DNA from 4 places in the Fructobacillus sp. ESL1129 genome. Region 1 is predicted to be linked to each of the others. Evidence: riboswitches for the same ligand, from Rfam matches in the RefSeq annotation. Region 1 holds a riboswitch; each other region holds the start of a gene.

Region 1 (2,199 bases):
CGGTAAAAATGATATTGTTGTTCACCAATTTCCAACCTATATGTCGCAAGCTTTTGAACAAGACTTTCAACGAGCCATTCAACAAAGGGGGGCAAAGTACGTGCTACTCATCCACGACTTCGAACCTTTACGAGTCAACCGTGAACATGCCTGGGAATGGGAGTTGGCACAGTGTGCTGATCTGATTATCGCCCACAGTCAACCAATGGCCTCGACTTTGCAGCAACACGGAGTGACCACACCTACGGAAACCATTCAACTCTTCGACTACTTAGGGCCAACGCCAGCACTGAACCCAATTTTTAAAAAGGAAATTAACTACGCTGGTACTTGGCAAAAAGCCCCATGGCTCCAACATTATCAAGGCCCCAAGCTGAATCTTTTCGGCTCTCGCCCCAAACGGTGGAAGGACCTTGTCCTACCAAAAAGCATTAACTGGGTTGGTTCCTTTGATCCCGAAGAAATCACAACGGCTTTTTCATCTGGTTTCGGCCTTCTTTGGGACTCAAACTATGAGGATAAATTTTTTCAATCTTACACCAAAGTCAACGCGCCACACAAAGCCTCCCTTTATTTAAAAGCCGGATTACCCCTGATTGCTTGGTCACAATCCTACCTAGGCGACATCGTGAGGGCCAACCAACTTGGTATGACCATTGACGATCTTTCAGATCTAACTCAATTGGTTGGAGCAGTTCGTCCAGCTGATTACCTAACTTTCCAAGAAAATAGTCGTCTCTTCCAAAAGCGCATCAGTGAGGGCTACTTTACTAAGGCAGTGTTAGAAAAGGTGCTACATTATTTTAGATAGTCAACACTTCTTTTTCCTGCTAAAATAATCTTTGGGGAGTCCGTGTGACGGGCTGAGAGGGTAATCGATTACCGACCCATTGACCTGATACGGATCATGCCGTCGTAGGAATTTCCCACGTTGATATGGACGCCTTTTCAGGCGTCTTTTTTGTGGATAAAAAGACCAGAAAGGAGGGCTATTTCGGCATGATTCCTTCTATATTCAAAGCTTCTTACATCACTCATTTGGAACAGTAAAGGAATCACAACATGAAAAAACGTTCATCACTAAAAAAAATGATGGCAACCGCTATTCTTGCTGCTTTGGCCTATGTTTTGAACACAGCCGTCGTCTTTCCAGCAATGGCCCCCTTCCAACACTTCGTCAATGTTTTGGCCGTTTATCTGCTCGGTCCTTGGTACGGGATGGCTGCTGCCCTTATATGTGGCTCTTTACGCATGCTGTCTGGTCGAACCATCATGGCCATTACCGGTGGAATCATCGGCCCACTACTCGCTGGATATCTCTATCGAAAAACAAAAAATGTTTATTTACTTGCCATTGGTGAAATGGTTGGCTCAGGTATTTTGGGCGCGTTACTTTCTTACCCATTCATGGTGACATTCTATGGCATGAAGGCAGGCAATTGGGCACAACTAATTCCTTTCTTCCTGCCATCAGCAGCGGTTGGGAGCCTGCTCGGTTTGCTTACGATTCTATTAACAAAAAAGAATGGCCTTATCGACAGAATGAAAGCCAAAATTAATTCATAAAAAGGTCGGAACAAATTGTTCCGACCTTTTTCCTTTTAATGAAGCATTCCCTGGCTGGCAGCTACGATTCAAATTTTTCTTAACATGATTCCAAAAAATCTATGTTATTCTGATAAGTAGTTCCCCTGATGAAGGAGAGAGAAATGAAAAAGAAAATCTATGAGTACTACAACATTCTGAGCACCATAACGATATTCGGACTTCTTTTAAAATTGTGGCTATATTTCCATCCAGTCACACAGGCAGTTCAATACACAATTGATCTCATCACATTTTTTGCTGCCATCCTAGTGATTTACGGTTCTTCAAATAAAGAAAGTAAGGAAAGGGATTAACAATGTGGTTTCAATACAATAAAAAAGCCCTTCCATTTGCATATGTATGGCTACTACTCCTGGTTCTGATGTACTTCGTTCAAAGAGAGATGATTGACCTATTAATCTTTGTACCCGTCTACTGTTTTCTTTTTAGAAAAAAGGGTTTAAAGAGAATCTTCCGCTTCTTTCAACCTTCCTTTGTTCCAAAAGCAATTCTTTTAACTTGTGGCGCCATCATCGCACAGTTCGTTTTAGCTTTTACCTTAAGTTCTTTATTTGGTAACCATATTTTTACGCAACATAGTTTATCAGTTAA
Region 2 (2,199 bases), 350 kb from region 1:
ACCATGATCGTCATGATCAGAAACAAAGATGGCATAGCCTTCGTTAGTCAAAGATTTCAGTAGCTGTTGAAGCTCCACCCTTGCCTGTGGATCAATGGCGGCAAAAGGCTCGTCCAACAGGAGGTATTTTGCTCCTGTTAAAAGGACCTCCGCTAACGCGACTTTTTGAAGCTCACCACCTGATAACTCACTTAACAATCGTTTGCGAAAACCAGTCAGGCCTACTTTAGTCAGTACCCGATCAATCTTGTTGGACATCGTATCAGGAGCCAGCTGCAGGTTTTCCATGGTGAAGATAAACTCTTCTTCAACCGTTGTCATCGCAAATTGCTCGCGTGGGTTTTGAAACAATAGTCCGACCAAACCGGCCCGCTTATTGGCAGGAATGTCGGTCAACGCCTGTCCATCGATGGTGACTTGACCAGTAATTTTACCCCCATACTGGGGGTACAGTCCGGCCATCGTTTTTAACAACGTAGACTTACCGCAGCCAGATGGACCCATCAATAAAATAAAGTCCCCACTAGCCATTTCAATCGAAAAGTCTGAAAAAAGCGTTTCTTTACGGTAAGTAAAACAAACATCCGAAACTTTTAGGGTCATCACTCTCCCCTTAATCGTTATCCGTACGCAGAAACTTTGAACGATCCAACAACTTCTCAATCCAGTTCACCAAAACACCTGCAAAGAAGAAGATGGAGAGGTAGCGAACAGCAAAGAGCAAAAGCAGCATTCCGAAGTGGTAGTTACCGAAACCTGACTGAAGATACTGCCAGCCAAAGGTCACAACCGTTCCCGTCAGCGTTGACAACCAGAGACCAAGCTTCCAGTTCTTATAGGCCGTTAGGGTGAAACCAAGTTCAGAACCCGCTCCCTGGATCAACCCAGCAAGCAAAGTCGCAACACCCCAGTAACCACCGAGGAACATTTCTCCGGCCGCCCCAATCATTTCAGCTAACAAAGCCGTTCCCGGCTTTTTCAAAACATAGGCCGCCAAGGGACCAGCCATCATCCAAACCCCGATGGTTAGTTCACCAGCAAAGGCCTGTAAGCCGACGGTCGTTAATGCGCCGGAGATAATTTGATACATCGGATCCATCAAAAAGTAAATGACCGAGAAAATAATCCCAATCAAAGCCAATAAGATGGCATCCCGTAATTTCCACTGTGTATTTTTCATGCTTTCCTCCTTTTTTATCAGGGGGACCATTGACAACGCAATGCAATAAAAAAATCACTCGTCTGGACGGAATCCAGCACGAGTGATCTCAAAAAAGCTTGTGCGAACTCCCTACGCTGGTATTAACCAACAGGTTCAATGGGTCTTATCTCAACCAAAAAGGTACCCCAGTTCTTGTATGCAATTAAATACAGACTTAATATACCAAGAAGCCACCACGTTAACAAGTTTTCCAACGAAATATTTTTTCATAACGGCTTGAAAAGTCAAAGGGAAAGCATTATATTATAAGCATACTTATTCTTTTAAAGGTGCTACTAAAATGACATTCAACGATGAATTACAATCATTTCAAAACTCCAATTCTCAGGTCTTCTTCGCCCTCTATACGGACTGGTTTCGTCAAATTAAAAGACAACTCCGTCGCATCGGACTCACCCATCCACAGGTCCAGGTATTAGCCGCCCTGCAGGACCTCAATAATCACGAAGAAGAAGTGACGCAGGTTATGGTTGCCAAGGCTGCCAACATTGATCCCATGACGGCCTCTGCCATCATTACTAAATTAGCTCGGGCAGATTATCTTGATCGTTTTCCTGGTAAAAAGAAGTTGCGAACAAAAGCCCTCTCGATTAATCAAAACGGTCAAAAACGACTAGCAGAAGCTCTCCAAATTCTCCATGACTTTGAAAAAGACTATTGGAAAGACCAAAACCCCAATCGTCGGGCATTAATGCAGGATGTTAAAAATCGATTGTAGTAAAAAAGCTGAGCCTTTCGCTCAGCCTTTTTATTTTTATTGATTAACCGACGCTTCGAGTGCTCGTACCCTACGTTCTTGGAAAACCAAGAAAATCAAAAGTACAATTGCAAAGATAGCCGCTCCATAGATGACGTTCGACGCCATGGACCAACCGTGTTGACGAACCAAAGACCCAATCAATGCCGTCGCAATTGTTTCACCAAAAATGTACTGGAAGAAGCCCATGAATCCGGCTGACAACCCCACAGCATAGTTA
Region 3 (2,199 bases), 490 kb from region 1:
ATTAAAATGTTTGAATCAAAAGGATTAGCCAGGCGACATCAGCAAAACCGTTTAAAAAAACTGGTAGCTGATCATCCTGACAAAAAGGCGGCAGAAGAAAAGCAACTGCACCAAAAACTCTTCGCCAGTTCGTTCTGGCAGCAGGCCCACCACGTCGCTTTGACGCACGCCATGGCTTTTGAAGTCGCAACAGAACCAATTATTCAGAGGGCTTGGCAAGAGGGAAAGTTTGTCTACCTTGCCAAAGTCGAAGCAAACCGAGTCTTGTCATTTCGCTTAGTGACAAGGGAAACGCCATTGGTTCAATCAGGAAAGCTTGGCTTATGGGAACCGGCTAGCGAAGTGACCATTGCTAAAGATAATCTGGATTTAGTCATTGTGCCGGCACTGGCCTTTGACATTGTTAGCCACCATCGGTTAGGCTTCGGTGGCGGTTATTATGATTGCTTCCTATCTGATTACGAGGGGGCTTCTGTTGGATTAGTTCTTGAGGAACAAAGCGGCTTGACTTGGCCGATTAACCAGCATGATCAGGCAGTCCAGTATTTAATTAAGTAGACAAAAAGAGCAGAAACATATCAATGTTTCTGCTCTTTTTGACTGAATTCGTTATTTAGTCATTTCTAGACGACTAGCCTCTAATACTTCTTTGAAGTGCCAGTCTTGTTGGTAATAGGCCTGTTCCCAGAATTGCCACTCTAATTCGCAAGTCTTCAAAAAGAATTGGCTAGCTTCGGCTAATTCTTCCTTAGTTGCCGTTTCAGCCATTTCATCGATAAACTTGAACGTCGGACCAGCATAGTTTTCTTCATTCAGGTAAAAGTCCAAGACAGGCTTGAATGGATTGTCGGTCATGTCGGCATCTGAATCCAAAATGTGTCTCGTAAACTCAAGATAGGTCCATGGTGTTGGGGCAAAGGCAGCCAACAAGTAGAACATGTTTCCTGAAAGAACGGCTTGATCTAAATGGGCTTCATACAAATAGGCTTTGGGAGAAGGGATGGCGTTTTTCATGTCTTCCATCTTGACGCCCGCTTGCTCACAGAACGTATCGTACGCATCACACTCGGCGTCCAAAATGACTTCAATAATTCCCCAGAAAAAGCGAACTTGTTCGTCAGTTTTGCTCATTCGAATGGCCGAAGCCCAAACTTCGCGCAACTTCTTTAAGAAGAGATAGTCCTGTTGGACGTAGCTAATCAACGCTTCCTTTGGAAGGTCGCCCTTAGCCAATCCTTCGACGAAAGGATGCTTGTTGATGGCATCCATAATCGGCTTGGCCTGTGCCTGTAGTTGTTCTGAAAATTTCATGTTTCCTCCGTCTGTCCAACGGGTAGCCGCAAAAAAGCACTTTCCACGCTTGGCAGAAAGTGCTGACACTGAATCCATTCAAAAAAGATCAAGTGACCACGTTCCTACGCTAGTATTAACTAGAATCAGGTTCAATGGGTATCATCTCAGCCGTATTGGCACCCCAGTGGACATTTTTTATTTTGTAGCTTTGCTACTCCATTAAGATAGCATATTCAAGATGGTTTTGTCGACTGTTTTTTAGAAGGGTTGAGACAGACTTTTTGCAATAACAAAAAAACCACCACGACGGTGGCTTTTTTCAGTGACATTAATCGATGATAAGTGTTGACTTGGATTGGGCCTCTTCTAATACTTTCGTATCAAGTAAGTGGTTGTGTTTGGCGGTTAATAAACCAGCGATGATGCTATCGTTTACGTTCACTAAGGTCCGACCCATGTCGACAATTGGATCAACAGCGATGACCAATGCCATGATGCTGAGAGGAAGATTCAGTGTTCCTAGGACAATCAGACTGGCGAAGGTAGCACCACCCCCTGAACCAGCAACACCAAAGGAGGCGACGGTTACGACAGCAACCAACGTGATCACAAATTGTGGGGAGAGAATGTTCGTTCCAGAAAGGGTGGCGGAAATGGCAGCCAGAATAGCTGGATAGATACCAGCGCAACCGTTTTGACCGATTGACAAGCCGAAACTGGCTGAAAAGTCGGCAATGCCGGGATTCACGCCGAGTTGATTCTTTTGAATATCGATATTTAATGGGAGGACGCCGGCCGAACTACGTGAGGTGAAGGCAAAAATTAGTGCTGGCCAGACTTTCTGATAGTAAATGATTGGGTTAATGTGGTTCAAGATGAGGAGCACGGTATGCACAACCAAAACAA
Region 4 (2,199 bases), 360 kb from region 1:
CTGGCTTCGTCAATGACTCAATCAGCTGCCCATCCTAATGTCGGATAGGCAGGCCAAAAATCAGCACCCTATCCTAACGGATAACGACGCTGACGACGACGGCTGAATTGTGAGTCAAAAAATTGTTCATGATTTTTCTCGTTTCATTTGATACTCACATTAAAACAAAATGAGATTGCCTTGTCAAGACTTTTTATGAAAATGTGCTTACTAAAGTCATGAAAGCTCAATCAACCGTAATCATCTTTGGATAAACACGGGCAATGATGACCAAGACAACTGCTGAGGCAATAAAGGATGGTAACATGTACGATCCGTTATAAAGAGTGGAATACAACCAAACACCCTCGCCCTTTGGTGCGTATTGGCCAAAGAAAATGACGGCTGACAGCATATGGGACAAGAAACGCAGGAAAGATCCCACGAAGACCCCAGCAATCAACCAGAGCGTCCCCTTTCCCATTTCCTTGTTCACAAAGGCCTTCTTAACCATTGGGACAGTCACAGCTGTGAAACCGACCAACCCGAAAGCCAATGGGTAATCCAGGAACGCCTGAAAAGGTGTCAAAATATAGGCACCTAAGATTAACTTGATGAGTCCAAACAGAATTCCGACTGTTAAACCACCCTTATAGCCATAACGATACGCCATAATCATCGTTGGTACCATTTGAAATGAAATGGAGCCACCCTCACCCCAAAGACGAATTGACCAGAAACTCAAGACAACGGATAAGGCGATGAAAAGCGCCAATTCCGTGATAAAACGTAAATTTTGCGACTGCGTGTTCTGCATTTTTTTCTCCTCTTAGTGCATCAGTCCACAAAAAAACAACCATCCGAAACAGCAAAAGCGAACGGACGGTTGTCTTAATCTTTTCTGTTTTCCCTACGCGTGTCTTAACACAACAGGTTCGAAGGGTCGGCTTGCGCACTCTCAGCTCCAAAGAGCTCCCCTAAACGGACGTTATTTATTTGTTATCACCATTATAACCAGGTCCAAGCGCTTTTGACAAGCCATCACACAATAAAAAAGTCGGTTGCTTTTGCAACCGACTCCGTCTAATTAATCTGATAAATTCCCGCTAAAATAATTTGACGTGTTTGCTCCAGTCGCTGTTCAATAGCAGATCCCGACAACTGTAGACCCATGCGCTGCTCCTCAATAAAGATGAGTAACATCTGTGAGGCAACCAAGCGAAGGATATCCTGCCCTGATAATTTAGCATCCGGGCCAGCTAGTTCCTCAATGATTTTAGTAATGAACCAAAACTTATCCGTCAACGCATTTTCTAGTTTTTTCATTAAAGTCTCGTCCACCATTAATTGCGCAACTAAGATAATCAAGACATCTTGATTGGAATCCATGAACCGAAAGCGGTCATGCAAAACAAAGGATAAAAATTCTTCAAATGACTCGTGCCCAGCTGCATCCTGTAATTTTGCAACAAATTCATCACCATACTTTGGCAACAGATTTTCAATGGCCAAATTTAAAATCTGGTCGAGCAACCCCTCTTTATTTTTAAAGTACTTGAAGATGACTGCCTGACTAACACCAGCTTCCTTGGCGATGGCCGCAGTCGATGTACTGGCGTACCCTTGGCTCGCAAACAATTGAATGGCTGCTTGAAGAACTTTCTTTTGAGAAGGGGTCACCTTTTTTTCTTCAGATAGCTTCACAAAATCTTGAACAATTTGATCCATTTTGCCACCCCTTTTTCAGACTGAATCCATTATACCTTACGATAACGACGCAGACCAAAGATGTTCAATGCCGTCAAAACGACTAAGAAAATAACCAAGGCGACAATCTGTCCAGAAATGGCTGAGAAACCCTGTCCCTGAAGAACAACAGTGTTCATTGCATCAGCTGCGTACTTCATTGGCAAAATATCGCCAATGGCTTGTGCCCAGGAAGCCATGGAATCAAACGGAATAATTCCTGAGAAAATCATTTGTGGCACAACAACGATTGGAATGAATTGAATCATCTGGAACTCTGACGCGGCCAGCGTTGAAACTAAGAGCCCCAGCGCCAAGGCAACCATTGCTAACAAGACATTGATGAGGAAGAGTAACCAAACAAAACCAAGCACCTCAACGTGAAGCAGTGTAATCGTAAAGGATACAATCACGGCCGTCTGCAAAACCGCAATCAGCGCATAAGACAACATGTAACCAAAAACGATTTCAGAA

What was found. A riboswitch is a leader RNA that binds a small molecule or an ion and turns the genes downstream of it on or off. The one in region 1 is predicted to bind thiamine pyrophosphate.
Region 2: it holds a riboswitch for thiamine pyrophosphate, as region 1 does, so the genes downstream of both, ACSYSL_RS01255 (ECF transporter S component) here and thiW (energy coupling factor transporter S component ThiW) in region 1, are expected to answer to the same signal.
Region 3: it holds a riboswitch for thiamine pyrophosphate, as region 1 does, so the genes downstream of both, ACSYSL_RS01920 (TenA family protein) here and thiW (energy coupling factor transporter S component ThiW) in region 1, are expected to answer to the same signal.
Region 4: it holds a riboswitch for thiamine pyrophosphate, as region 1 does, so the genes downstream of both, thiT (energy-coupled thiamine transporter ThiT) here and thiW (energy coupling factor transporter S component ThiW) in region 1, are expected to answer to the same signal.

What each region holds. Positions count from the first base shown of each region.
Region 1 covers NZ_CP196668.1:1,284,710-1,286,908, reverse strand. The annotation lists gene ACSYSL_RS06410 (sugar transferase) at 1-811, shown strand, start outside; TPP riboswitch at 834-937, shown strand; gene thiW (energy coupling factor transporter S component ThiW) at 1,063-1,566, shown strand; gene ACSYSL_RS06400 (hypothetical protein) at 1,710-1,901, shown strand; gene ACSYSL_RS06395 (CPBP family glutamic-type intramembrane protease) at 1,904-2,199, shown strand, end outside.
Region 2 covers NZ_CP196668.1:248,003-250,201, reverse strand. The annotation lists gene ACSYSL_RS01260 (ATP-binding cassette domain-containing protein) at 1-603, opposite strand, end outside; gene ACSYSL_RS01255 (ECF transporter S component) at 614-1,180, opposite strand; TPP riboswitch at 1,272-1,360, opposite strand; gene ACSYSL_RS01250 (MarR family winged helix-turn-helix transcriptional regulator) at 1,503-1,940, shown strand; gene ACSYSL_RS01245 (MFS transporter) at 1,977-2,199, opposite strand, start outside.
Region 3 covers NZ_CP196668.1:388,135-390,333, reverse strand. The annotation lists gene ACSYSL_RS01925 (5-formyltetrahydrofolate cyclo-ligase) at 7-558, shown strand; gene ACSYSL_RS01920 (TenA family protein) at 610-1,311, opposite strand; TPP riboswitch at 1,395-1,487, opposite strand; gene ACSYSL_RS01915 (cation:dicarboxylate symporter family transporter) at 1,622-2,199, opposite strand, start outside.
Region 4 covers NZ_CP196668.1:257,522-259,720, reverse strand. The annotation lists gene thiT (energy-coupled thiamine transporter ThiT) at 227-796, opposite strand; TPP riboswitch at 870-968, opposite strand; gene ACSYSL_RS01305 (TetR/AcrR family transcriptional regulator) at 1,063-1,707, opposite strand; gene ACSYSL_RS01300 (ABC transporter permease) at 1,737-2,199, opposite strand, start outside.